2 regions of the Paenibacillus sp. GCM10027626 genome follow, and region 2 is predicted to be linked to the other one. Evidence: predicted binding sites of a transcription regulator. Region 2 holds the regulator's gene; the other holds the start of a gene.
The links. The regulator CtsR, encoded in region 2, represses protease genes until heat stress. The targets are predictions, from matches to a motif close to ATGGTCAATAAAGGTCAAACA.

Region 1: the regulator CtsR is predicted to act here: its motif matches at 1,548-1,568, upstream of clpP (ATP-dependent Clp endopeptidase proteolytic subunit ClpP).

The regions. Positions count from the first base shown of each region.
Region 1 is NZ_JBHTHC010000003.1:620,075-634,842, reverse strand. It holds gene sda (sporulation histidine kinase inhibitor Sda) at 11-313, opposite strand; gene clpP (ATP-dependent Clp endopeptidase proteolytic subunit ClpP) at 865-1,446, opposite strand; tRNA gene ACFQ0N_RS09740 (tRNA-Arg) at 1,614-1,688, opposite strand; gene ACFQ0N_RS09735 (sugar-binding transcriptional regulator) at 1,920-2,960, shown strand; gene gap (type I glyceraldehyde-3-phosphate dehydrogenase) at 3,050-4,054, shown strand; gene ACFQ0N_RS09725 (phosphoglycerate kinase) at 4,341-5,522, shown strand; gene tpiA (triose-phosphate isomerase) at 5,574-6,326, shown strand; gene gpmI (2,3-bisphosphoglycerate-independent phosphoglycerate mutase) at 6,328-7,860, shown strand; gene eno (phosphopyruvate hydratase) at 7,899-9,191, shown strand; gene ACFQ0N_RS09705 (sugar phosphate isomerase/epimerase family protein) at 9,384-10,151, shown strand; gene secG (preprotein translocase subunit SecG) at 10,276-10,515, shown strand; gene rnr (ribonuclease R) at 10,695-13,652, shown strand; gene smpB (SsrA-binding protein SmpB) at 13,794-14,273, shown strand; RNA gene ssrA (transfer-messenger RNA) at 14,433-14,768, shown strand, end outside.
Region 2 is NZ_JBHTHC010000027.1:84,020-98,787, forward strand. It holds gene gltX (glutamate--tRNA ligase) at 9-1,466, opposite strand; gene ispF (2-C-methyl-D-erythritol 2,4-cyclodiphosphate synthase) at 1,507-1,992, opposite strand; gene ispD (2-C-methyl-D-erythritol 4-phosphate cytidylyltransferase) at 1,995-2,699, opposite strand; gene ACFQ0N_RS33270 (PIN/TRAM domain-containing protein) at 2,770-3,864, opposite strand; gene ACFQ0N_RS33275 (nucleoside triphosphate pyrophosphohydrolase family protein) at 4,008-4,403, shown strand; gene pssA (CDP-diacylglycerol--serine O-phosphatidyltransferase) at 4,471-5,217, opposite strand; gene disA (DNA integrity scanning diadenylate cyclase DisA) at 5,323-6,399, opposite strand; gene radA (DNA repair protein RadA) at 6,412-7,773, opposite strand; gene ACFQ0N_RS33295 (antibiotic biosynthesis monooxygenase) at 7,829-8,173, opposite strand; gene clpC (ATP-dependent protease ATP-binding subunit ClpC) at 8,325-10,778, opposite strand; gene mcsB (protein-arginine kinase McsB) at 10,775-11,863, opposite strand; gene mcsA (protein-arginine kinase activator protein McsA) at 11,892-12,413, opposite strand; gene ACFQ0N_RS33315 (CtsR family transcriptional regulator) at 12,477-12,938, opposite strand; gene ACFQ0N_RS33320 (hypothetical protein) at 13,258-14,529, shown strand.

The DNA of each region.
Region 1 (14,768 bases), on a different contig from region 2:
GCTTTATTACTTAAGCTTGCTCACTTACTTCAAGACCACGCTGCTCGATTGCTTGTTCAATTAAGGAAATAAATTCATTGGACAAGCGCATTGCTTTAGCTTCATGGTAGACTTCTACGAGATGGGTGTCACTTAGCGGCCGCAATAACAAAGATTTGTCTTGCATAGGCAAAAACAAATTAAGTGATTGGGAACCAGACGATGTCTGCTCATAAGAACGATCATATTCGGATTGGTAGTGTGTATACGCTGGTTCAGCATGATTAGAGCGCATAAAATTACGCATGTTTGCAATTGGGTTTGAAAGTTTCATTAGAGTGCAACTCCGTTAATAAGTTTTCTTAAAACAACCTAGTCGAAGGCGAATTTGGAATCATTTACTATATAGTAACATGAAACATTTACAGAGTCGTTATGAATTCGTCGAGGTGAATTTTCATTGACAGATAACAAATTATGTGTTATACAGGGGCTTCTTATCGGAGGGATGATAGATACAAAAAAAGCGTAATTCCTCAGAATGAACTGAATGGAATTACGCTTTTTTGACTATATAAGAATTTGTAAGTTTCCAGGCTGTGTGAAGCGGCGGGCATGAGCGGACCGTAGATCCGTTATCTGTGAACAAAATAGCTAATTGGCGTGCTTGCGGACCGTGGTTCCGTTATTGGCCTCAAAACGGCACGAAAACCAGGCAAGAGCCGCAAATAACGGATCATGTGTCCGCGAAACCTTCGAATCATCCGGTTTTCGACCAAATAACGGATCGTAGGTCCGCATGATCTCCAGTTGCCCGATTCCCCGGAAAAAATCGGTGTCCACAGAAAATCGACAGCCTCCGTAGTTTCCGTCCAGTCAAGGAGCTTACAGCTTTTCGATTACTTTATCAACGAGACCGTAGTTTACAGCCTCAGCTGCGCTCATAAAGTTGTCGCGGTCTGTATCGCGCTCAATTTTGTCGATTGGCTGCCCTGTCCGTTCAGACAAGATGCGATTCAAGGTGTCCCGCGTTTTGAGAATATGCTTGGCGCGAATTTCGATGTCGCTGGCTTGACCTTGTGCGCCGCCAAGCGGCTGGTGAATCATGACTTCGCTGTTAGGCAAGGCAAAGCGTTTGCCTTTGGCGCCGGCAGCAAGCAGGAAAGCGCCCATTGAAGCGGCCATGCCAACACAAATGGTAGAAACATCGGGTTTAATAAACTGCATCGTATCAAAAATGGCGAGACCCGCAGAAACCGAGCCGCCGGGGCTGTTGATGTAAAGCGAAATATCTTTTTCGGGATCGTCAGCAGCCAAAAATAGCAGTTGCGCGATGATGGAGTTAGCTACAACATCGTTGACAGGTGTACCGAGAAATACGATACGATCTTTCAAAAGACGCGAGTAAATGTCGTAGGCACGTTCGCCGCGATTGTTTTGCTCAATGACCATTGGTACGAAATTCATATCCAGGAATCCCTCCTTAGAATGGTTATACTGTAGTAAACTCACGGGCCAAATGCGTGATCGGCCGGCTGTGTACTCATATCATAACGGATTGCTGATCGAAAGTCAAAGATGGTCAAACAAATCGGATAAAAAAACCGGCTTTAGCCGGTACAGATTACTATATATGGCGCGCCCGCGAGGGATCGAACCTCGATCTCAGGCTCCGGAGGCCTACGTCATATCCATTGGACCACGGGCGCAAAAACGATAGCAAAGATTATTATATCTAATAATGCATGAAAAAGCAAGAGTTGTGGAAAAATAAATTTTATGCAAATTGGAATAGCAAACGGTTTCATCAGCAAAACCGTACTTGCTCATCGAATTGCTTTGAAGTACAATATTAGTGGGACTAAAAATGCACATATTGGGACATTTAACGTCCATCCAGCTTATGAGTCCGATTCGGCGATGGAAGTGAATGGTGACAGATGGATTCTCTCATCGAAATACAACAGCAGCTTCTACCGGATATGCTTGCTGTTATGAAGAAGCGGTACTTAATTCTTCATCAAGTCATGCTTTCAGAAATGATTGGCAGACGAACGCTGGCAGCTTCGCTTGGAATGACGGAACGGGTGCTGCGGGCAGAAACGGATTTTCTGAAGGCGCAAGGTCTTCTTCATATTGATACGGCTGGAATGCGGATCAGTGAAGCTGGCGAGAAGCTGCTTGCTGATATGGAGCCGCTGTATAAGATGATGTTCGGTCTTTCCGAATTGGAAGAACGGATACGCGCGCGATATGGCTTAAAGCAGGTGACGATTGTACCGGGCGATTCAGACAGTTCGCCTCATACCCAGCGGGAGCTGGGGCGGGCAGGCTGCGCTGCGCTGCGTAAAGTCATGAAAAAGGACGATGTAGTGGCTGTTACAGGCGGGTCTACATTAGCGCAAGTAGCGAATCAGCTGGCCACGCAAACGCCGCTGAAAGGGAACTGGTTTGTGCCGGCCCGCGGCGGTTTGGGGGAAAGCTTGGATTATCAAGCCAATACAATCGCCTCCACGATGGCAAAGCGCACAGGCGCGCAATACCGATTGCTGCATGTACCGGATCATCTTGGCGAGGAAGCTTACCAATCGCTTATGCAGGAGCCGAATATTCGCGAGATTGTTGAGGTTATCCGCAATGCGCGAATCGTCCTTCACGGCATTGGCGATGCCATGGTTATGGCCCGCAGACGGCGGGTGCCCGATGCAGTTCTTGATGAGCTGACAGCGGAGGGTGCACACGCGGAAGCGTTTGGCTATTATTTTGACCGCAATGGCACGGTGGTACATCGCATGCCGACTGCCGGTTTGCGGCTGGAGGATATTCAGGCTACAGAAGTCGTTATCGCAGTCGCTGGCGGACGCAGCAAGGGAGAAGCAATCGCCGCCGTTATGCGCTTTGGGCATGACGACATGCTCGTAACCGACGAATCCGCCGCTTTGGAAATTGCTGCAATTATTGATCGAGAACAAGAAAGTTGATCTTGGCGGTCTGCATGACGGCATTGCCGTATGGCAGGAATCGTCTTGAGATAAATTAAAAAACTTAGGTATACTAGGAGGAAATCAACATGGTAAAAGTTGGTATTAACGGATTTGGTCGCATTGGCCGCAACGTATTCCGCGCAGCATTGAATAACCCTAATGTGCAAGTCGTTGCAGTTAACGATTTGACGGATACGAGCACACTGGCTCACCTGCTGAAATATGACACAACTCACGGCAAGCTGGACGCAACTGTTGAAGCCAAAGAAGGCGCGTTGATCGTAAACGGCCGAGAAATCAAAGTATTTGCTGAGCGCAATCCTGAGAACCTCCCTTGGGGCCAAGAAGGCGTAGAAATCGTTGTTGAGTCGACTGGTATTTTCACAGCGAAAGAAAAAGCTGAGCTTCACTTGAAAGGCGGCGCGAAAAAAGTAATCATCTCCGCTCCGGCTACTAACGAAGATATCACGATCGTTATGGGCGTTAACGAAGAAAAATACGATGCAGCCGCTCACACTGTTATTTCGAATGCTTCTTGTACAACTAACTGCTTGGCGCCATTTGCAAAAGTATTGAATGACAAGTTCGGCATCGTTAAAGGTATGATGACAACTGTTCACTCTTACACTAACGACCAATCCGTACTTGACCTTCCGCATAAAGACCTGCGCCGCGCTCGCGCTGCTGCAGAAAACATCATTCCTTCTTCTACAGGCGCTGCAAAAGCGGTATCGCTCGTGTTGCCTGAACTGAAAGGTAAACTGAACGGTATGTCTATGCGCGTTCCTACTCCTAACGTTTCGGTTACTGACCTGGTAGCTGAGCTGAAAGTGAATGTAACGGTTGAAGAAGTGAATGCTGCATTGAAAGAGGCTTCCGAAGGCAGTCTGAAAGGCATTCTGAACTACTCCGAAGAGCCGCTTGTATCGAGCGACTACAATGGCGACCCTGCTTCCTCCACAATCGACGCATTATCGACTATGATTGTTGAAGGCAACATGGTTAAAGTCGTTTCCTGGTACGACAACGAGTGGGGCTACTCCAACCGCGTTGTAGACCTTGCTGCATATATCGCATCCAAAGGCTTGTAATATAGAGAACAACCAAACGAAGGAGCTGTCCGTGCAGCTCCTTCGCGTCGGTTGGCGCACGCATTCCAATTTTTGATACAATAGCTTTTAGAAGCAGTTCTGGAAGACAGATAGAGATAGAAAAGCCCTGTAGAATGCTATAACATGGGCGGGATAGGATGAAATTGGAAAGATAACTAATATGGACAATGAGATTTGATGCGGCCGGTACCGGGCTTCTGCGAAGCAAGAGGGAACGAAGGGGCGGACGCGCGGCTCAAGGTCCGATGAATCGGAGGGTATACGGATGAACAAGAAAAGTGTGCGCGATGTTGAAGTGAACGGCAAACGTGTATTTGTGCGGGTAGATTTCAACGTACCTTTGGAGAATGGAGCCATTACGGACGACACGCGGATTCGCGAGACGCTGCCGACGATCAATTACTTGATCGAGAAGGGCGCTAAAGTCATTCTTGCCAGCCATCTTGGCCGGCCAAAGGGACAAGTTGTGGAAGAGCTTCGCCTGACTCCTGTAGCGGCAAGATTGTCTGAGCTGCTAGGCAAGCCGGTAGCTAAAGCCGATGAAGCTGTAGGTGAAGCGGTTAAAGCGCAAGTTAACGCTATGCAAGCTGGCGATGTGTTGCTGCTTGAGAATGTCCGTTTCTATCCGGGCGAAGAAAAGAACGATCCGGTGCTTGCGCAAGCTTTTGCTGAATTGGCTGATTTATTCGTGAACGACGCGTTCGGCGCAGCTCACCGCGCTCACGCTTCGACAGAAGGAATTGCACGTCAACTGCCGGCCGTCTCCGGCTTGCTGATGGAAAAAGAACTGGACGTGCTTGGCAAGGCGCTGAACAATCCTGAGCGTCCGTTCACTGCGATTGTTGGCGGCTCCAAGGTTAAAGATAAAATCGATGTCATCAACAAAATGCTCGAAATTGCAGACAACATTATTATTGGCGGCGGCCTTTCGTATACCTTCTTCAAAGCGCAAGGCTATGAAATTGGCCAATCGCTGGTAGATAATGAGAAGCTGGAGCTGGCATTGGGCTTCATCAATAAAGCGAAAGAGCTCGGCAAAAACTTCCTGCTTCCTGTGGACATTGTCGTTTCGGACGATTTCAGCGCTTCGGCCAATACGAAAATCGTTAATGTAGACGGTATTCCAGCAGATTGGGAAGGCATCGACATCGGTCCTAAAACCCGTGAACTGTATGCAGACGTCATTAAAAACTCCAAGCTGGTCGTTTGGAATGGACCGATGGGCGTGTTCGAAATCGAGCCATTCTCCCACGGTACACAGGCTGTAGCGCGCGCATGCGCAGAGACGGCGGGCTACACGGTTATCGGCGGCGGCGATTCGGCGGCAGCGGCAGAGAAATTCGGCCTGGCTGACAAGATGAATCATATCTCGACAGGCGGCGGAGCTTCCCTTGAGTTTATGGAAGGCAAGGAACTGCCAGGGGTTGTCGCACTGAACGATAAGTAAGATTGGGATATAGACATAATTGAAATTATGCAGTCAAGGAGCTGAGCACAATTGCGGAAACCGATTATTGCAGGCAACTGGAAAATGTTTAAAACGGTCTCTGAAGCGGTATCGTTTATTGCAGATGTTAAAGGCAAGGCGGAGGTAGAAGGCGTGGAGGCGGTCATTTGCGCGCCTTATACAACGCTGCCGGCGCTCGTAGAGGCAGCCAAAGGCACGTCGATTGCGATTGGCGCGCAAAATGTTCACTTTGAAGACAATGGGGCATTTACGGGCGAAATTAGCGGTGTAATGCTGAAGGATCTCGGTGTTGAATATGTTATTATCGGTCACTCCGAGCGCCGCGCATATTTTGCGGAGACGGACGAAATCGTCAACAAAAAGGTTCAGGCAGCATTCAAGCACGGTCTGAAGCCAATTGTGTGCGTAGGCGAGAAACTGGAAGAGCGTGAAGAGGGTCAAACCAAAGAGGTTTGCAAAGTGCAAACGGAAGGCGCATTCCAAGGCCTGTCTGCAGCAGAGGCGGCTGAAGTCGTTATTGCTTATGAGCCAATCTGGGCGATCGGTACTGGCAAATCTTCGACTGCTGAAGATGCAGAGGATGTTATTGCTTACATTCGCGGCGTAGTGGAAGGCTTGTATGATGCCGAAACTGCGAGCGCTGTCCGCATTCAATACGGCGGCAGTGTGAAGCCGAACAATGTGAAGGAATATATGAGCAAACCTAATATCGATGGTGCGCTTGTAGGCGGTGCAAGTCTGGAAGCAGCCTCTTATGTTCAACTCGTCGAGGGGGCGAAGTAAGATGACTGCTCCTAAACCGGTTGCACTTATCATTATGGACGGATTCGGCCTGCGCAGCGACGTGGTAGGCAACGCTGTAGCGCAAGCGAATAAACCGAATTATGACCGCTATCGGGCCAGCTATCCGCACACGACATTAACGGCTTGCGGCGAAGCGGTAGGCTTGCCGGAAGGCCAAATGGGCAACTCGGAGGTTGGTCATTTGAATATCGGTGCGGGACGGATCGTATATCAGGATTTGACGCGGATCAGCAAATCGATTCGTGAAGGCGAATTTTTTGATAACGAAACGCTGCTCGGCGCCATTGAACATGCAAAAGCAAAAGGAAAAAGCTTGCATCTGTACGGACTGCTTTCCGACGGCGGTGTGCATAGCCACATCGATCATCTGTTTGCGCTGCTTGAGCTGGCGAAGCGGCATGGCCTGACGGACGTTTATATTCATGCCTTCCTGGACGGCCGCGACGTGGCCCCGGACAGTGCAAAAGGCTATCTGGAGGCTTTGCAGGCGAAGATTGCTGAAGTCGGCGTAGGGCGCATTGCGACAGTGCAAGGACGCTACTATGCGATGGATCGCGATAAGCGCTGGGAGCGGACGGAAAAATCGTATCGCGCGATGGTATACGGCGAAGGACCGACGTATACAGATCCGGTCGAGGCGGTAGTGGCATCGTATGAGCAGTCGGTTATGGATGAATTCGTTATGCCGACTGTTATTGTGGACGAGGAAGGAAAACCTGTAGGTCTTGTCGAATCAGAAGATGCTGTTGTGTTTTTCAATTTCCGTCCGGATCGTGCGATCCAATTGTCGCAGGTGTTTACGAACACCGATTTTCGCGGCTTTGACCGCGGCGAGCGCGTGCCGCAATCGCTCTATTTTGTCTGCTTGACGCTATTTAGCGAGACGGTTGACGGTTATGTCGCGTACAAGCCTAAAAACCTCGATAACACGCTGGGCGAAGTGCTTGTGCAAAATAACAAGAAGCAGCTGCGTATTGCCGAGACGGAAAAATATCCGCATGTAACCTTCTTCTTCAGCGGCGGCCGCGATGTGGAGCTGCCTGGCGAGACACGTATTCTAATCAATTCGCCAAAGGTTGCCACTTATGATCTGAAGCCGGAAATGAGCGCCTATGAGGTCGCCGAGGCAGCGGTGAAGGCAATCGAAGCTGACAAGCATGATGCGATTATCCTGAATTTTGCCAACCCGGATATGGTCGGCCACTCCGGTATGCTGGAGCCGACGATTAAGGCGGTTGAAGCGACGGACGAGTGCCTGGGCAAAGTAGTAGAAGCGGTGCTGGCTAAAGGCGGCGTATGTCTGATTACTGCCGATCATGGCAATGCTGATATGGTCATTGACGAGCAAGGCCGTCCTTTTACAGCCCATACGACGAACCCGGTTCCTTTCATTGTTACGAAAGCGGATGTTTCGCTGCGTGAAGGCGGCATTTTGGCTGATATTGCCCCGACAATCTTGAAATTGCTTGGACTTGAGAAGCCTGCTGAAATGACTGGCGAATCGCTGGTCTAGAAGCTTTTAAATTAGAACCTAAAAGGAGTGTTCCGTCCATGTCTATCATCACTGACGTATATGCACGCGAGGTACTTGACTCCCGCGGTAACCCTACTGTAGAAGTTGAAGTTGTTCTGGAATCCGGCGGCAAAGGCAGCGCAATTGTTCCTTCAGGCGCGTCCACAGGCGCATATGAAGCTGTAGAGCTTCGCGATGGCGACAAAAGCCGCTACCTGGGCAAAGGCGTTCTGAAAGCTGTTGAAAATGTAAACAGCATTATCGCGCCGGAAATTATCGGTCTGGACGCGCTGGATCAAGTGCTGATCGACCGCAAAATGCTTGAGCTCGACGGTACGCCTAACAAAGGCAAGCTGGGCGCTAACGCCATTCTGGCGGTTTCGATGGCAGTGGCTCGCGCAGCGGCTGACGCGCTGAGTGTTCCGCTTTACAATTACCTGGGCGGCTTCAATGCGAAAGTACTGCCAGTACCGATGATGAACATCGTTAACGGCGGCGAGCATGCAGACAATAACATCGACGTGCAAGAGTTCATGGTTTTGCCGGTTGGCGCAGAAAGCTTCAAAGAAGCGCTGCGGATTGGTGCGGAAATTTTCCATAACCTGAAAGCAGTCTTGAAGGATAAAGGCTTGAACACCGCTGTTGGCGACGAAGGCGGCTTTGCGCCGAACCTGGGCTCCAACGAAGAAGCGATCACCACGATTATTTCTGCAATCGAGCGTGCGGGCTACAAACCAGGCGAAGATGTATTCCTGGGTATGGACGTTGCTTCTACCGAGTTTTATAAAGACGGCAAATATCACCTGGAAGGCGAAGGCAAATCGTTTACCTCCGCTGAGTTCGTAGACCTGCTTGCTTCCTGGGTAGACAAATATCCGATCATCACGATCGAAGACGGCTGCTCCGAAGACGACTGGGAAGGCTGGAAGCTGCTTACTGAGAAGCTGGGCGGCAAAGTACAGCTGGTTGGTGACGACCTGTTTGTTACTAACACTGAGCGTTTGTCCCAAGGTATTGAAAAAGGCATCGGCAACTCCATCCTGGTTAAAGTGAACCAAATCGGTACGCTGACCGAAACATTTGATGCCATTGAAATGGCGAAGCGTGCGGGCTACACTGCTGTTATCTCTCACCGTTCCGGCGAGTCCGAGGACAGCACAATCGCTGACATTGCAGTAGCGACAAATGCCGGCCAAATCAAAACTGGCGCTCCTTCGCGTACTGACCGTGTTGCAAAATACAACCAGTTGCTGCGCATCGAAGATCAATTGGGCTCAACGGCGCAATATGCCGGCAAGGATGCCTTCTACAATTTGAAAAACTTCAAATAATTGGATTTAATAACAAAATGACAAAAGAATGTCCCAAATGCCCGGATAGTTTCCGGAAGGGCATTCGCTATAATAAAAGGAGAGAAGACGCGGAGTTGCCGCGTTGCCTCTCCTTTTTTGTATTTTTTGTTGACAGCAAAATCGCATAACAATTGACTCTTTTCTAAAAAAACAGTGAGGATGGTGGCTGGAGTGGCAAAACCGGTTATTGGCTTGCAATTGTATACATTGCGGGATCAAACTGAAAAAGATTTTTTGGGAACGATTCGAAAGGTGGCGGAAATGGGCTATCAGGCAGTTGAATTTGCCGGCTATTTCGATACACCGGCAAGCGAACTGAAGGCCTTGCTGGAGGAGCTCGGGCTTGAGGCGCCGTCTGCGCACGTCGGGCTGAACTTTAACGAGCCGGAGCGTATTGAAGCGGATTTGGCAAAGCAAATCGAATATGCGAAGGAGATTGGGCTGCAATATATTGTAACGCCTTGGGCGCCGCTGCCGGAGGAGCCGACGATGGAGGACGTCAAGCATTTGGCGGGCATCCTTGAGGCAGCTGGAAAACAAGTGACAGCGGCAGGCTTGAAGTATGGGTATCACAACCATGCGTTCGAGTTTAAGCTTGTAGAAGGCAAGCCGGTAATGGATCATCTGCTGGAGCTGGTTCCGGCTGAATATTTAATTGCAGAGTTCGATCTGGGCTGGGTGCATATGGGCGGCCAAAATCCGGTCGATTATGTGAAGCGCTATGCCGGCCGGACTCCGCTCGCGCATTTTAAAGATTTTGGAGATGGCACCCGCGATACCGAAGTGGGCAAAGGCGTAGTTAATCTTAAAGATGTTCTAGCGATTGCCGAGCAATCGGGCATTCAATACTTTATCGTCGAACAGGAAGAATTTGCCTCCTCTTCGCTGGAAAGCGCAAAAATATCGCTGGAGTTCTTCCGCGAGAACGGCTGCCTGTAATCTCCAGTCAATGCTTGCAGTTGACAGCTCCGATGTGGTAAAATAAAAATGCTGTTTCTAGGTGTTTGCCTATATTGGCATCACTACGGCAAATGCTGATGCTGCTTGCGTTGGAGGTGGAATTGTGGAAATATTTTTTAAAGTGCTGCTCGTCATATTTTCGATTGCCTTGATCGCGGTCGTTCTGCTGCAAAAAGGAAAGAGTGCCGGTCTGGCGGGTGCCATCTCTGGCGGTGCTGAGCATTTGTTCGGCAAACAGAAAGCACGCGGCCTGGATCTGTTCTTGCAACGGCTGACGATTGGGATTGCAGCTGGATTTTTCATCACAGCATTGATTGTCGCTTATTTGGTCAAAACAACCTAGTTATCAACGTTTATAACGTAACTCACGAACGGGAGATTATTCTCTCGTTCTTTTTGCTTTCTTTGGGGATATGACCAGTAGGAGTTCCAACAATTATTTTTGTAAAAACGGATGGCGGAGTTTCATTTCGTGTATACTGAAATTATGGAGAATTCTATCAACTTGGACTCGGAGGCCTTATGATAACAGAGCAGAATTTGCTGGAGTTTATGAAAGAGGCGGCTTATAAGCCGATGACATATCAACAATTAAGCGATGAACTGGGGGTGGATGAAGACGCTGAGTCATTCAAAGCCTTTTTAGTGCTGCTTAATCAATTGGAGGAGCAAGGAAAAGTTATGCGCAACCGCAACGACCGCTACGGCTTGCCGGAACGGATGAATTTGCTGCGGGGACGTGTGCAGGCGCATGCAAAGGGGTTTGCTTTTTTGCTGCCCCAAGATAAGGAGCATCCTGATGTGTATCTGCATGCCCATGATTTGCAAACCGCGATGAATGGCGATACTGTACTGGTGCGGATTACGTCACGAAGCGAGCATGGCGGCCGCCTTGAAGGCGAAGTGGTGCGCGTGGTAGAACGGGCGGTTACGCAAATTGTCGGAACATTTGAAAGTCATGAGGCCTTTGGCTTCGTGATGCCGGATGACAAGCGGATTAACCGCGATCTATTTATTCCCAGGGAAGCCTTTAAAGGAGCGGTCAGCGGACAAAAGGTCGTTGCGCGCATTGTGACCTATCCTGAGGGGCGCTCCGCAGCAACGGGAGAGATCATTGAAATTCTCGGGCATCAGAATGACCCCGGTGTCGATATTTTGTCGATTATTCGCAAGCACCAGCTGCCAGAAGGCTTCCCCGATGAAGTGATGGCTGAGGCTGAAGGCGCTCCGGAAGCCATTACGGAGGACGAAATTGTCCGTCAAGGGCGCCGTGATTTGCGCGGCAAAGTCATTGTGACGATCGATGGTGAAGACGCCAAAGATTTGGACGATGCGGTGAATGTAGAGCGCCTGCCCAACGGCAACTATTTGTTAGGGGTACATATTGCCGATGTCAGCTACTATGTACAGGAAAAATCGGCACTTGATCAAGAGGCATACCGCCGCGGCTGCAGCGTCTATTTGGTGGACCGTGTTATTCCAATGCTGCCTCACCGTTTATCGAATGGCATCTGTTCCTTGAATCCGCAAGTAGATCGATTGACGATGTCCTGTGAGATGGAGTTTGATGCGAAAACGTTGAAGCGGGTTCGCCATGATGTATTCACAAGCGTTATTCGCACGAAGGAACGGATGACTTATACGAATGTAAGAAAGATCTTGCTTGATGAAGATGCTGAAGTGACGGAACGCTATGCCGAATTAGTGGATATGTTCAAGCTAATGGAAGATCTGGCCATGAAGCTGCGCAAAAAACGGATGAAGCGCGGCGCGATCGATTTTGATTTTGTCGAAGCCAAGGTGCTGGTGGATTCTGACGGCAAGCCGGTTGATATCATTAAGCGTGAACGGTCTGTGGCGGAGCAGATTATTGAAGAATTCATGCTGGCGGCAAATGAGACGGTAGCAGAGCATTTTTACTGGCTGCGCGTACCGTTTTTGTACCGGATCCACGAAAATCCGGATAGCGAAAAGCTCTTCCACTTCGTGCAGTTTGCTGCTAATTTCGGCTACAAGATCAAAGGAAAGGGTGGCGATTCCATTCACCCGCGCGCCCTGCAGACTTTGCTTGAGGAAATTCACGGTACAAAGGAGCAAACCGTCATTTCGACCGTCTTGCTGCGGTCGATGAAGCAGGCACGCTATGATGCAGAAAGCTTGGGGCATTTCGGGCTTGCAGCGGAATTTTACTCGCACTTTACGTCGCCAATCCGCCGTTATCCCGATTTAGTCATTCACCGGGTCATTCGGGAAGTGCTCGAAAATGGCGGAACACTGTCGGAGAAGCGGATTGAATCGTTAGCGGCCAAGATGCCCGATATTGCCCAGCAATCGTCGGAGCGGGAGCGTGTAGCGGTCGATGCCGAGCGGGATACCGATAAGCTGAAAAAAGCGGAATATATGCAAGAGCGGATTGGTGAAGAGTTCGATGGAATTATTAGCGGCGTAACGAGCTTCGGTATTTTCATTGAGCTGGACAACACTGTTGAAGGGCTTATCCGTTTAGGCGATTTAACCGATGATTATTATCATTTCCATGAGCAGCATATGCTGCTTGTCGGGGAACGCACGTCCCGCATGTTCCGCATCGGCGATGAGGTCCGCGTACGGGTTGAGGATGTCAACATGGACGAGCATACAGTCGAATTTGCCTTGCTGGAGCACGAGCAGTCGGCCGAACGTGGAGAACGCAGCTTTCCGGTGAAAAGGAAAGAGCGCGGCCGCGGCGGAGATGATCGTGGCCGCAGAGCGGGCGGTCGCGAGCGTGATGGTGGGCGTGATCACGAGCGCGGAGGAAAACGAGACGGCCGCAAGGGAGCAGAGCATAGAAATGCAGGAGGCTTCGGGGCCCGGAAAGGTTCTGGCGAACCTGACCGCAAGCATGGAAATGGCGGCCGTTCGGAGGGGAAAGGAGCCAGAGGCTCCCGGAAACAATCCAATGCCGACGGAATTTTCATACCTGCATCTCGCCGCGGACAAGCAGAGGCAAAGAGAGAGGCTGGCTGGCGGCCGGAGGATGACTATAATTTGGAGCGGCTCGTTGGGCAAGAAGAGAAGAAGGCCAACCAAGGCGATTCGGCCGAATCCCAGGAGCGCCCGTTTTTTGAGCAGTTTAAACGCGGGGATGGCAATGCGCGCCGTGGCAGCGTCCGTACGGATATGTGGGGCTTGCCTGTGCGCGGCACGGGCGGAATTATCGACGATGGGGAGTACCAGCATTTCACCCCTGAGGGTGGCCGGTCGCGTGGCGAGCGCGGGCGGCGGCATGGTAGAGCGAACGGTGCAGCGGATAGCGGCGGATCCAGAGGGAAGCGTACAAAGGGCCACGGTCGGACTGCAGGGCCTGAAGCGTCTGGCGGACAACAGGCTCAGGGAAAAGAGGAAGGAAAAAAGCTGCTGGAAATCGTGCAAAAACAAAAGCGAAAAAAGAAAGGCAGTAACAGCGGTACGGCTTCCTTTGTGAGAAAGAAGCGGAAATAAAAGAATAAGGATACTTGCGGCCGCGGTTCTTGATTTCCCCAGCCGAAATTTGTTACAATGGGTTTCTAGGCCGATTCAGCCGGGTAAGGGCAGAAAAGACATGGAAATCCATTGTTTTATACGTGGCGAGGTGATGATTGCATGGGTAAGAAGAATAATGATAAGCCGCTGGCGCAAAATAAAAAAGCTTCCCATGACTATTTCATTGAGGATACGTATGAAGCGGGAATGGTGCTGATGGGTACCGAGATTAAATCCCTGCGTGCCGGACGTGCCAATATCAACGATGCTTTCGCAACGATTCGCAACGGGGAAATGTTTATTCACAATATGCATATAAGCCCATTTGAACAGGGCAACCGGCATAACCCGACTGATCCGACCCGTGCGCGCAAATTACTGCTTCATAAGACACAAATTCATAAGCTGCTCGGACAGTCGAAGCAGGACGGCTATGCAATCGTGCCGCTCAAAATTTATGTACGCAACGGCTATGCCAAGCTTTTGATTGGTTTGGGCAAAGGCAAGAAGCAATATGACAAGCGTGAAACCGCGGCGAAGCGCGATGCACAGCGCGACATTCAGCGGGCATTGCGAGAGAAGCAAAAGGTCGCCCGTTAGAGCGGCTCCTGGCAGCTGTGGCGGCTTTCGCCAACGGTGCCAACAACATCGTGAAGTAAATTCATTTCAGATATGCTATACTAGTAATAGTAACAAATGAAGCAATAATGTCTGATTTACTGCTAGACGGTCTTCAAGACGAGCCGTTTATGCGACGTCGGGGGCGTTTATGGATTCGACGGGGATAGGTCGGGCATAGGTTGCGGGTAGTGGGGACGCGTCCGCTTTATCAACGCTAAAGCCAATTAAATGGCAACCAACGTACAACTTTAGCAGCAGCCTAAGAAACTGTGCGCTAAGCTCCTCCCTTGCATCGCCCATGTGCCAGGTGTAGGGGCTCACTCTTAGTGGGATACGCTGTCTAGTCTCCGCCTGCGGCTAGCTGAAGAAGACAATCAGGCTGACCTTAGCGATAGCCGGTTACGGGGCGCTTGCTAAGGTGACATCAAAACTGTGACTACACCCGTAGAAGCTTGTGTTGCGTTATCTTCGGAC
Region 2 (14,768 bases):
CAATTCCGCTAGACCAGACGGCGCTGCAGCCGCTCCATTACTTTTTCTTTGCCCAACAAGACAATCGTCTGATTGAGATCAGAGCCATGCGTCTGGCCGGTCAAAGCCGCGCGAATCGGCATAAACAATTGCTTGCCCTTGCAGCCGGTTGCCTTTTGCACAGCTTTAATCGCCGCTTGTACAGCTTCTGCATCGAACTGTCCGATCGCCGACACTTGCTCTTTAAAGGCGCTTAGTACAGCCGGCACCTGTTCATCGGCCAGTACTGCTTTCGCTTCATCTTCATCGGCTACTTCCTCGCTGAAAAACAGCTCGGTAAGAGGTACAATTTCCGAACCGAAGCGCAGCTTGTCCTGATATAATTGCACAAGCTTACCCGCCCATTCCATTGCCGCTTCATCCATCGCCGCTGGCAGGCGCCCTGCGCGCTGCAAATGCGGCAAGCACAGTGCAAGCAGCCGCGGCTGCTCCAGCTTTTTCATATATTCGTTATTCATCCAGGCCAGCTTATTCGTGTCGAAAACGGCCGGACTTTTGCTAAGGCGGGCGGCATCGAAAACAGCGATCAGTTCATCGCGGGTAAACAGCTCCTGCTCCCCTTCCGGCGACCAGCCAAGCAGCGTAATGAAATTGAACATCGCTTCCGGCAAGTAGCCAAGCGAATCGTACTGCTCGATGAATTGAATGATCGATTCGTCGCGTTTGCTCAATTTTTTGCGGCTTTCATTGACGATCAGCGTCATATGGGCAAAGATTGGCGGTTCCCAGCCGAAAGCTTCGTAAATCATCAATTGGCGCGGCGTATTCGAAATATGGTCCTCGCCCCGCAGCACATGGCTGATGGCCATCAGATGATCGTCGATGGCGACGGCGAAGTTATAGGTCGGTATGCCGTCCTTTTTCACAATAACAAAGTCTCCGAAGCCTTCCGACTCGAAGCTGATGGCGCCTTTGACCATATCGTTAAAAGAATAGGTTTTCCCTTCGGGCACGCGGAACCGCACACTCGGCACCCGTCCCTCGACTTCGTAAGCCTGCTGCTGCTCGATTGTTAAATCGCGGTGCTTGCCGGAATAACGCGGCATCTCGCCCCGCGCCATCTGCTCCTCCCGCTCCTGCTCCAGCTCTTCCTCCGTACAGTAGCATTTGTACGCCAGTCCGCGATCAATCAGTTCCTGCCAGTATTTGCGGTAAATATCGAGCCGCTCCATTTGGCGGTATGGGCCGTACTCCCCGCCGATATCGACACTCTCGTCCCAGTCCATCCCCAGCCATTTCAAATATTTCAGCTGGCTTTCCTCGCCGCCCTCGACGTTGCGCTTCACATCCGTATCTTCGATCCGAATAATAAACTTGCCGCCGTGATGGCGGGCAAACAAATAATTAAATAAGGCCGTTCTAGCATTGCCGATATGAAGATGTCCTGTTGGCGACGGCGCATACCGCACCCGTACTTGATTGGACATAAGCTGTATTCCCCTTCCGTCTCTTTCATTCATTTCACGATCATAGCATATCCTTCACAAGACAGACAACCGCCTGTGCGGCAATCCCTTCGCCGCGGCCGACAAACCCCAGCTGCTCTGTCGTCGTCGCCTTCACATTCACCTGCGACAGCTCCTCGGCATCCAGCGCCTTGGCGATTACTTCCACCATTTGCGGAATGTACGGCAGCATTTTTGGCCGCTGCGCCATAATGGTGGCGTCGACATTGCCCAGCTTGTAGCCGCGCTCTTTAATCATCGCCCATACTTTTTTCAGCAGCACCAGGCTGTCGGCATCCTTGTAGGCTGCATCCGTATCGGGAAAATGCTTGCCGATATCCCCCAAACCGAGCGCTCCCAGCAGCGCATCGGTAATTGTATGCAGCAGCACGTCCGCATCCGAATGTCCCAGCAGCCCTTTCTCATATGGAATCGTTACACCGCCAATGATACACGGTCTCCCCTCAACCAGTTGGTGCACATCAAAACCTTGTCCCACTCGGATCATTGTCATTCTCTCTCCCTTTGTGTAATCAGAAACTCTGCGTATGGCAAATCCTCCGGCGTTGTCAGCTTAATATTCGTATAATCCCCTTCAACAACCTTAACCGTTACACCGCCAAAACGCTCTACGACTACCGCATCGTCCGTGCCGAGAAAGCCCGCGGCAGCCGCCTGCTCATGCGCATCCAGCAGCAGCGAACGACGAAAAGCTTGCGGCGTTTGGATGGCCCACAAGCTTCTCCGGTCCGGAGTCGCAACGATGACCCCGGCCTCATCTACTTGTTTAATTGTATCCTTTACAGGTACAGCAAGTACAGCTGCTTCTGTCCGCTCAGCTTCTCTCATGCAGGCTTGTACAGCGCGCGCCGTCACGAGCGGACGCACGCCATCATGTACCATAACCCATTTTGCAGTCAAAGCTTCCAGTCCGAGCTTTACCGAATGCTGGCGCTCTTCTCCCCCGGCTACGACCGCTTTAACCTTATGTAAACGATAATCCCGAATGTACGCCTCGCATCGCTTTACATCGCCGGCACCCACAACAAGTACGGTTTCCGCCACTTCATCAATTTGCTCGAACAATTCCAGTGTATGAATGATGACAGGCTTGTCCCTAAGCATCAAATATTGCTTGCTTTCCGCTGTTCCCATCCTTGTTCCGCGTCCGGCCGCCACGATGACGACGCCCCATTCCGCGCACTTCAGCCCCATTGCCCTTCAACCGCCTCGCTGTAATCTCGCCCTATCCTAAGGATACGGCATATGATTCTATCATAACGTGTTACAGCGCTTTTTCCAACAGCTTGGGCTTGGCGAAAATCATTCTTCCCGCCGACGTTTGCAGCACGCTCGTCACCAGCACTTCCATCGTCATGCCGATATATTCGCGTCCGCCCTCTACGACGATCATCGTACCGTCATCCAGGTAGGCCACGCCTTGCCCGTGTTCTTTCCCGTCTTTAATAACCTGAACGACGATTTCCTCCCCCGGCAGCACGACAGGCTTAACGGCATTGGCCAGATCGTTGATGTTAAGCACCGACACGCCCTGCAGCTCACAAACCTTATTCAAATTAAAATCGTTGGTCACAACTTTTCCTTGCAGCACCTTCGCCAATTTCACCAGTTTGCTGTCTACTTCGCCATCTTCCATGTCGCCTTCATAGATCAGCACTTTGACATCAAGCTCTTTTTGGATTTTGTTCAAAATGTCCAAGCCGCGGCGGCCGCGGTTGCGCTTGAGCAAATCGGACGAGTCGGCAATATGCTGCAGCTCCTCCAGGACAAATTCTGGAATGACCAGCGTCCCTTCGATAAAGCCGGTTTTGCAAATGTCGGCAATTCGCCCGTCGATAATGACGCTTGTATCCAATATTTTATGCTCCTCATAGGGACGCTCTTCGTCAGCTGCCGCCGCTTTGCTCCGCTGCGACAATAAATTTGCCATCAGCTCCGCCAGCTCGGCCCGCTTGTCCATTCCGATACGTACACCGAAATAACCGAGGAACAATGTCATACAAACCGGAATAACCACCCCTGCCCCGCTAAGCCGGGATACCGCCGGATATAATAGCGCGGACAAGGCAAGTCCGCCCAGCAGGCCTAATGCGCCGGCCACCAGCTCTTCTGTCGGCAGCGCGGTTGTACGCTGCACACCTTGATCAATCAAGCGAACGATCGTTCCGGCAAATATAGAAGCCAGCACCACGCCACATAATGCGCCAATTGCAACATTCATGTAGTAGCTGCCCGATTGCAGCAGCGTGCCGTAGGATGCGTCTGACCACATAGATCCCACATGCATCCAGTCATACAACTGCGCCCCGGCAATGCCGCCAAATAACAATCCGACCGCCTGAATAATTCGTTTCATCATAATAAATCCACCTCCACTACAAGTATGTTCCAATCTTTCGCCTGCTAAACCGTCGTCAACCAGAAAACAATTAATTTTGAAATGGCAGGGGAGTATGCTTATAATAGGGATAGCATTGCCAATCCTGAAATGAGGTGGAATCGATGAACACGCCCACATTGGAGCAATTTCAGCAGCAAGTATCTGAGCTTTTGCTTAGACACCGCAGTCTGCTGGATGTTTTATCGAAATACGGCCAGTCCGGCGCGTCCGTTAACCGTGCAGTTGCCAAGTCAGTGACCGAATGCGGCTGTATTGAGCTCAATGCCCGCAAGCAGGAATTTCCGGATGATATTAATTCAGAGCAAGCGCGCACAAAGCTGCAGCATCACATCAATGGCGAGTTATGCGAGCATTGCCGGGATGCAATCAAAAATGAGCTCGGACGCAATCTGTTTTATATGTCTGCGATGTGTAATTTGCTGGGCATCGAGCTGGACGATGTTATCGCCCATGAATCAGACAAATGTTCCACGCTTGGCATTTTCAATTTCACCTAGCCGGGAAACGTTTAATAAAACAAAAAAACCTTCATCTCCTAAGCGGAAATGAAGGTTTTTCATGGTTTTAGGCACTATGCTCGGAATGAGAGCCGTCCTCTGTCAGTTTTTTTCTGCGCTTGCGCTTTCTTCCTGGCAAACGGCGCTCAACGTTTTTTTTTAAACCGTAGAGGGCATACAGCACAAGCGGAATGAAAATGATCTTTGACAAATGATTCGGAAATACGATGCCCAGCACTACGGATACGAGTACTACGAGCGGTACAACCCAGATGGCATTTTTAGGAATGCCGATTTTTTTGAAATTCGGGTATTTCACTGTACTAACCATCAAAAAGGATAAAGCAAGTGTGCTTGCTAACAATACCGCAATTGGAATTTCCTTGTGAAATAAGGCCAATGTCGCAAGGACCCCGCCTGCCGCCGGAATAGGAAGCCCGATGAAATAACCCGGCATGCCGGAGACCACATTGAAGCGGGCCAGCCGCAGCGCTCCGCAAATCGGGAATAACGCCGTAATAATCCATGCCGGTGCCGGACTCAGCTCCATAAAAGCAACACTATACATAATAAAAGCCGGCGCAACGCCGAAAGAAATAACGTCGGAAAGCGAGTCCAATTCCTTACCAAATTCACTCTGCGCATTCAATGCGCGGGCCACACGCCCATCAACCCCATCCAGCAGCATGGCGATGATGACCATCATTGCGGCAATATCTGGCTTGGAGTTCTCTGGAAACACCAGCAGAATCGCAACGATTCCCAAAAACAGGTTCGCTACTGTAAAAAGACTCGGTATCGATTTCGTAAACATTCTGTCCCACCTCATCTTTACTATACCCCAAAACATGAATGTCCCGATGGACCTAAGCTGTTAAATGACACCATAATTGTCTGCATTCTATTCATTGTATGAGATTTAGATTTGTCTGTCAATGAACATCTGCTCCTGAAGTCGCCGCAGCCCTTCTTTAATGGCGCGAGCCCGCACTTCCCCGATTCCTTCAACAGAGTCTAGCTGCTCGATCGTAGCAGATAAAATATGATGGAACGAGTTGAATTGCTCGACCAGATTGGTCATGATCGCAGCCGGGAGACGCGGAATTTTATTTAATAACCGATACCCGCGCGGCGAGACCACTTCTTCCGCTGCACTTCCCGTACCGGCATATCCGAGCAGCTTCAAGATCGGCGGCACATCAAGCAGCTCTTCCGAGCTTAGCCTTCGCAGGCCCATGCGTATTTCGCTAATCCGCTCTTCATTCGTTTCCTTCGCATAGTCCTTAAGCAGAAACCACAGCTCCTCTTCAACACCGCCGACGAGTTCCTCCATCTGCATGCTGATCAGGCGCCCTTCTGTTCCTAGCTCATTAACATAACGTTTGATTTCCATTTTGACGCGAATGACCATCTCTACCCGTTTGATGACATGCGCCACTTCCTGCAAAGTGACAAGCTCTTCAAACTCGGCCGCCGACAGGTTCGTAAACGATTGATTCAAAACAGCCTTATACTTCTCCAATGTCTGGATCGCCTGATTGGCTTTCGTTAAAATAACCGCCATATCCTTAAGTGAGTAGCGCAGCTGCCCTTGATAAAGCGTAATTACATTCCGCCGCTGCGATATGGAAACGACCAGCTTGCCCGTCTGCTTGGCCACCCGCTCAGCCGTGCGATGCCGGATGCCTGTTTCGGAGGAGGCAATTGCACTATCCGGAATCAATTGTGTGTTGGCATACAAGATCCGTTTGCGGTCTTCGCTTAAAATGATCGCGCCATCCATCTTGGCCAGCTCATACAGATAGTTCGGCGAGAAATCGCAATTGATCGAAAAGCCGCCGTCAACGACCTCCATCACTTCCGGACTGTAGCCGACGACAATAAGCGCCCCTGTTTTCGCCCGCAGTACATTTTCCAGCCCTTCGCGAAAAGCGGTGCCGGGAGCCACCATTTGCAGCAACTGGTTCATAATCTCTTGTTGAGTCGGTTCCTTCATGATTTGCCCCCTCTATCCCAACGCTGCCGAGAGTGCTTGTGCCACTGTCTCGACGCCGATAATTTCAATGCCAGATGGCGGGCTCCAGCCCTTTAAACTTTTTTCCGGCATAATGACACGTTTAAACCCAAGCTTTTGCGCCTCCTTCACCCGCTGATCTGCCCGCGATACCGCCCGCACCTCGCCGGTCAGACCGATTTCGCCAAAAACAACATCGAATGGACGGGTTGGCGCATCCCGAAAGCTTGAAGCAATGCTGACCGCCGCGGCCAAATCTACAGCCGGTTCATCCAGCTTCACACCGCCGGCCACATTCAAATAAGCGTCCTGCGTTTGCAAAAACATGCCCATCCGCTTCTCCAGCACAGCAATAATTAACGCCAGCCGGTTATGGTCGATGCCGGTCGACATCCTTCTCGGAGACGGAAAATTGGTCGTGGCGACGAGCGCCTGCATTTCGACAAGCACAGGTCTTGTACCCTCCATACTGGCGACTACTGTCGAACCTGACACCCCTAGCGGCCGCTCAGACAAAAACAATTCTGAAGGATTGCTGACCTCACGCAGACCGGTTTCGCCCATTTCGAAAATGCCGATTTCATTCGTGGAGCCGAAGCGGTTTTTCACGGCCCTTAATAGACGATAAGAATGATGGCGCTCCCCTTCAAAATAGAGCACGCAATCCACCATATGCTCAAGCAGGCGGGGGCCGGCAATGGCTCCTTCCTTTGTAACATGTCCGACCAGTACTGTTGCAATCCCTTTAATTTTCGCTACGCGCATAAAATGCGCTGTGCATTCCCGCACCTGCGAGACGCTGCCGGGAGCCGATTGAACATTCGGATCATAGACAGTCTGAATCGAGTCGATTACTAGGAAATCCGGCCGCACCGTATCGATTGCCTCGTTAATCCGATCTATATTCGTCTCGCACAGCACATAAAGCTTATCAGTCAATGCGCCGAGACGATCAGCTCGCAGCTTCGTTTGCCGCACCGATTCCTCGCCGGAAATATACAGCACGGTCAAGGCCTTGACCGCAAGCGCATGCGAGGTTTGCAGCAGCAGCGTCGATTTGCCGATCCCGGGGTCGCCGCCTACTAAAATGAGCGAGCCCGGAACAACCCCTCCGCCCAAGACACGATTCAGCTCCGGCATTGCCGTTTCGATGCGCGGTTCTTGGCCACTTTCTATATCTATGATCGGTTTTGCCTTTTCTTGCGTCTGAATAATCGCAGAGCCGCTTGACTTTACAACCGTCTCTTTCTCCTCGACCATTGTATTCCAGGCGTGACAGCCTGGACATTTGCCCAGCCATTTGGGCGATTCCGTGCCGCATTCAGTACAAGCAAATTTTGTTTTTATTTTAGCCATTGGCGTTCCTTTCTACAATCATCCGTCCTGATCAAAGTTTACCATACCTTGCGGCTTATTCCTCTCCAGCCAGACGAGTCACTAAAACGGAGTGCGTGGTCATTTTGGAGCCAAGAATGACCGATTCATTGCCGGCCTCCTGCGACGACTGCTGCTCAGCTGCACGCTTGACATGCGCCTCTTTGAAATTATCGCTGCTAACCCAACCTTCGAACGCAGCCTTATCCGCCCAAGTTGTACATACCTTCAATTCGTCGTATTCCTCTAAGCCCTGCGTTAACAGCACCTCCATCCGCACAAAGCCCGGCTGAAATTGCACGCCTTTCGAACGGCCGAACCGGGATGCCACTTCCTCCCCGTGACCTTTTTTCACTTTAATTGTATTCGTTACGACTATCATCGCTTCTCCTCCTATCATCGGTCAGTTTGTACTTTTATTTTACCAATCCTTCCCCATTGAAACAAATGTTCTCTTCCCAATTTGCAAAAAAAAGAGGCTCACCCTCTTGTTATCAAAGATAACAAACTGGGTGAAGCCTCGTAAATTCAGCTTATTTCGCAGCCGGCTCCTCAGTAGAGGCGCCTGCCCGTGTAACGGTCAATTCCCCGTCTTGCACATCAATTGTCAGTGTATCGCCCTTGCTGATCTTTCCAAGCAGCAGATCCTCGGACAACCGATCCTCGATATGCTTCTGGATCGCGCGGCGCAGCGGCCGTGCGCCGTATTGCGGATCAAAGCCCTCTTTCGCCAAAAATTGCTTGGCAGCATCGGTTAGCGTAAAGTCAACTTCTTGCTCACGCAGCCGCTTGCGCAATTCGTCCGCCATCAAGCTTACGATTTGGGCGATATGCTCTTGCTCCAGCGAATGGAAGACGATCGTTTCGTCGATCCGGTTCAAGAACTCTGGACGGAAGCTCTTCTTCAACTCCGCCATCACTTTGTTGCGCATCACTTCAAACTCATGGCCTGCATCCTGCACAGCCGTAAAGCCAAGCGACGTATTGCGCTTAATTTGCTCTGCGCCGACATTGGAAGTCATAATAATCAAAGTGTTGCGGAAATCGACTACACGCCCTTTGGAGTCTGTCAGACGGCCGTCCTCCAGCACCTGCAGCAAAATATTGAATACTTCAGGATGAGCCTTTTCGATTTCGTCCAGCAAGACAACCGAATACGGCTTGCGGCGTACTTTCTCAGTCAGCTGTCCGCCCTCTTCGTAGCCGACATACCCCGGAGGAGCGCCGACGAGCCGCGATGTGGCATGCTTCTCCATATATTCGGACATATCGATCCGAATAACGGCATTTTCATCACCGAACATCGCCTCTGCCAACGCTCTGGCCAGCTCGGTCTTGCCCACCCCGGTCGGTCCAAGGAAAATGAAAGAGCCGATCGGGCGCTTTGGATCCTTCAAGCCGGCGCGTGCGCGGCGGATTGCCCGTGAGACTGCTTTGACAGCGTCGGATTGGCCGATCACGCGATTGTGCAAAATATCTTCCATTTTGAGCAGCCGCTCTGTTTCTTCTTCGGCCAGCTTGCTGACCGGAATTCCGGTCCAGCTTGCCACAATCTGGGCAATGTCTTCAGGCGTAACCTCGGAATCTGTTCGGCCCTGCTTTTCTTTCCATTGGTTTTTGGTGACATCCAGCTCTTCACGAAGTTTTTGCTCTGTATCGCGAAGCGCTGCCGCCTTTTCAAATTCCTGGCTTTGTACTGCAGAATCCTTTTCCTTGCGGATATCCTCCAGACGATTTTCCAGCTGCTTCAAATTAGGTGGAACTGTATATGATTTTAAGCGTACTTTTGACGATGCCTCGTCGATCAAATCAATCGCTTTATCCGGCAGGAAACGGTCTGTAATATACCGGTCAGACAATTTTACCGCCTGTTCGATCGATTCATCAGTAATTTTTACACGGTGATGGGCTTCGTAGCGGTCACGCAGTCCATGCAAGATTTGGATCGCTTCTTCCGGAGACGGCTGGTCAACCGAGATCGGCTGAAAGCGTCGTTCGAGTGCTGCGTCCTTTTCAATATATTTGCGGTATTCATCAAGCGTGGTCGCCCCGATGCATTGCAGTTCGCCGCGCGCAAGAGCCGGCTTCAAAATATTAGAAGCGTCAATTGCCCCTTCAGCTCCGCCTGCACCGATCAAAGTATGCAGCTCATCGATGAATAGAATAATATTGCCGGCCTGGCGAATTTCATCCATGATCTTTTTCAGGCGATCCTCGAACTCGCCGCGATATTTTGTACCGGCTACGACAGAGCCCATATCAAGCGTCATGACGCGCTTGTCGCGCAGCGTTTCCGGAATTTCGCCGGCAATGATCTTTTGCGCCAGTCCTTCGGCAATTGCAGTTTTACCTACGCCCGGCTCGCCGATCAATACCGGATTGTTTTTTGTGCGCCGGCTCAATACTTGAATAACGCGCTCAATTTCTTTGCTGCGGCCAATGACTGGGTCTAAATTGCCCTCCTTGGCTGTTACCGTCAAGTCGCGCGCGAGGCCGTCCAGTGTCGGTGTGCTTACATTAGCCGTCGCTCCGTGATTGGAGGATACCGCCTCGCTGCTGCCGAGCAGCTGCAGCACCTGCTGCCGCGCTTTATTGAGGCTGATGCCCAGATTGTTCAGCACTCTTGCCGCGACACCTTCGCCTTCGCGAATAAGCCCCAGCAAAATATGCTCTGTTCCTACATAGGTATGGCCAAGCTTGCGGGCTTCGTCCATTGACAATTCAATAACCTTTTTGGCGCGCGGTGTATAGGCAATATTGGTCGGCTGCTCTTGGCCGCGGCCAATTAGCGATTCGACTTCATCCTGAATTTTTTCCAGGCTAAGCCCAAGACCGATTAGCGCCTTCGCCGCGATTCCTTCTCCTTCACGATTCAGGCCCAGCAAAATATGCTCTGTGCCAATATTATTGTGACCGAGACGAACAGCTTCTTCCTGCGCCAGTGCCAGCACTTTTTGGGCACGTTCAGTAAATCTTCCAAACATCATTCTCCAGCACCTCCATGGTCGAATTTACGATGCAATTGTTTGCGGATCAGTTCGGCCCGCCGAACATCCCGCTGCTCTGTACTCAGCTTTTCCTCGAAGGTTTGCTGTAAAAAGCCAGGCTGAGTCATTACCAAAAGTTCATTCATAATTTGCGGCGATACATCAGTGATCAATGCCAGGTCAATACCAAGCCGTACATCAGAAAGACGCTGCGCCGCTTCTTTGGAATCGATAATAAAAGCATGCGATAAAATGCCGAGTGAGCGATATACACGATCCTCCAGGTGAATGCGGGATTCATGTTGCAGCATACGCTCGCGCGCCGCTCGCTCATGCTCAATAATTTGCTTGGCTACGCTATACAAATTATCGATAATTTCTTCCTCAGACTGACCTAATGTAATCTGGTTTGAAATTTGAAATAAATTGCCGAGCGCCTCACTGCCTTCTCCATACATCCCCCGAACTGCAAGCCCGACCTGTGTAATGGCTGATAAAATCCGGTTAATCTGCTGAGTCATAACAAGTGCTGGCAGATGCATCATGACTGAGGCTCGAATGCCTGTGCCGACATTTGTCGGACAACTTGTCAAGTAGCCGCGCCGTTCATCAAATGCGTAGTCTATCTCTTCCTCAAAAATGTCATCAATGCCGCTAGCCGCAGACCAAGCTTCCTTAATTTGAAAACCCGGATACAAACATTGTATCCGCAAGTGATCCTCTTCGTTCACCATAATGCTGATCGCTTCATTTTCACTTAACATTAATGCGCCGCATCTTGACTCATTCGCCAGCGTCGGACTGATGAGATGCTTCTCTACCAGTACCCTTCGTTCCAGTTCAGAAAGGTCTGCAAGCTCAATCTTCTCAAACGGTCCTAGTGCAGCCATCGCTTTATTGCTGCCTACCGCCGTCAACTTTTCCATCACTTCGCGCGACTGTTCATTAGTCGCCAGCATCGGAAACGGGTGACCCTGCATATTCCGCGCAATGCGTACTCTGCTGCTAATGACGATGTCAGAATCAGGCCCTGAGCTGTGCATCCACTCACTTAAAGCATGCTGTGCAAAAGATCGTTTCGACATGTGAGGTCCTCCTTCCTTTTTCTGACGTTTAATTTTCAGTCATGCTCCGTTCTAGCTCGCGAATCCGATCGCGAATGCTCGCTGCCTGCTCGAATTCCTCGCGTGCAACAAGCTCAAGCAGCTTATGTCTTAGCTGCTCCACTTCTCTTTGCAGCTGAATTTTGCCTCCGGAGCGCTTTGGTATTTTACCGACATGAACTGTATTGCCGTGGACGCGTTTTAAAATCGGATCCAGCTTGTCTCCAAATTGCGAATAGCAGTTGCTGCAGCCAAAGCGTCCCATTTTGCTAAATTGCGCATAAGTTAGACCGCATTCTTCACAGCGCAGCGTTTGCGGCTTGGAGCCAAAAGTACCGCTATTATTAGCCGGATCGAAATCAAGCAGCCCCGACAATAAGCTATGGATCGAAAAGCCGTTCGCTGTTCCCGGAATACCCTCTCCCTTTTCCCTGGCACAAGACTCGCAAAAATGAAATTCTGTTTTATCGCCATTTATAATTTTAGTGAAATGTAATGTTGCAGTACGTTTACCGCATTCTTGGCATAACATGGCCGCATAATCCCTCCTTGAGCTAGAATCTTAGCGTGCCCCGCTGACATAAACCATCTACCTTCACTTCATGAGCAGCGTTATTAGCATAGCTTTCAACAGCCTCGCCCGAACCTCATCCCTGACCGGAAGTTTCAGCCCAATTACCTCCCGCGACACAGCCGCTCGTAATAAGTTGGCCTCTCGCTTGGAGATAAGCTCCGCTTCTTCCAGTTGATAAATGAGTCCTTCTGCTGCTGTTTGATCAACCCGCGACCCAATCGTCTGATCAATATGTCCCTGAATATACTTCAAGGTCGGCAGCTCTACACGCTGAATACGGATATAACCGCCGCCGCCACGCTTGCTTTCTACGAGATAGCCTTTCTCCAGAGTAAAGCGCGTACTAATGACATAATTGATCTGCGAGGGTACACACGAGAAGCGATCCGCCAAATCATTGCGCTGAATTTCGACCGCCCCTTCAGGGCTATCCTGCAGCATATGCTTCAAATACTGCTCAATTAGATCGGAAATGTTGCGCATCCCGCAAACCTCCCTCAACTGACAGAACAGCAAACAGCTCTTCTTACTGAAAAGTCAAACTAATCAGAATTCACTGAAAATAGAGTTCGCTTGACTTTGACTTTCTTTGACTTTAACTTTATTATACGCTTTTTTTCCAAAAGGTCAATAGTGCGCTTTATTAGCTTTGGGCATCTGGCTTCCATTTATACACGCCGGCAAATGCAACCTTTATATTCCAAAGCTCGTCTTATTATTAAAAGTGCTTTGATTTCACTCTCGAGTGTTTTACAATTATAGATACAAGCCGTCAAAATACAACAGAAAGGTCGTGTCCGCATTGAGTCATTCGACTTCGTTACATAAACGTTGTTTGCTTACGGCCTCCATTTTACTGGGCGTCTCGTTTGCAACAGTTCCTGTACTGGCTTCAGCAGCTCCAGTCCCTTCTGCCGCTAATTCCGCTGTTCATGCGCAGCAGGATCGCTTTACCCTTGCCTTCTATGATTCACTAACCGGAAAAACCTTTGTTAATGCAACTGATGCATCAGGTGAACGATATATTATTTTTCAAGACAACGACAACAAATGGTACAAGTTTCCGAAAGGCTACAATGCTGTATGGAAAAGTACAAATGAATCTCTGGCCCATATTGAGCTGTCTGCTGACCTGCCTGGCTTTGACTCGTCGCTATGGGGCGCATTATTGTATGATGAAACCGACAATACGATACATTACGGCAAAACCTATCTTCTTTCGCCCAATAAAGGATATGGCATTCGTGAGCAAGAAGACTATGTTGTGACCGAAACCGGCACTAAACGCATGTTCAGCGTATGGCTGCAGGATCGTACCAGCGGCGTCGTCCGCGAAATATGGCGTAATGAGGAGCGCGGACAATATCGTTTTCATTGGACTAACGATGATCGGCTGCTTACTGAACGCTATAACGAAACAACCAAAAAGGCCGAAATATTGCTGTATGATGCTGCAGCAGGCGATTTCAAGCCATTGATCGACGGACAGCTGTGGCGTCTGAATGCAGACAAGAATCTGTTGCTTTATATCGACAACAGTGACCAAAGAAATATTTGGATCTATGATCTGAATACCGGTGAAAAAAGAAAATCGGGCGGTGTGTCGGAAGAATATCAGCTCTTTCCTTTTCAACCCCTGACAGCCTTGCCTTCTGTAGATGATTTAAAGATTGGGCAATTGGATGCTGCCGCACTTCCTGAGGTAGTACCGCAATTTGTAAGCACAACCGTCGCTGAACTTATTTATAACGGCTCACGCTATCCTTTGCCGCACGCTATTGTTAGCGGCACTAATAATTTCATCCCAGTCGCTGCAATTATGAAGCAATTCAATCTTCAGATCGACTCTAGCGTTATTAGTGAAGCATCTCCAGCTAAGCAGTATACTTTGACACATAATGATAAGGTCGTTCAATTGACCCCTGAACAAATACGCATTCATGATAATCGCATCTTTATCAGCCTGGATGTATTGAAGGAGATTACCCAAGCATCTGATTTACAGCTGCAGTGGACCCCGCCGGTAGGCCTTCATGAGGAAGTGCAATCCCCATTGACAGAGGGGACATACTAAAAAAACCGTCTCCTGTTAGAATTCAGGAGACGGTTTTTGTTGTGTCTTGACTGCCCGATTGTTATCTGTCTGCCTGCCTGCTATCAACAATACACCAACAGAACGGTTGTTCACAGCTTATCCCCAAATTTATTCACATTTTATCCACAACAATGGGGATTATTCAAATGAGAAGGGCGGCTATTCCCGCAAGGCAATCGAGCAGCCTCGCTGTGCATCCCATCGGCTGCTCAAGTGGA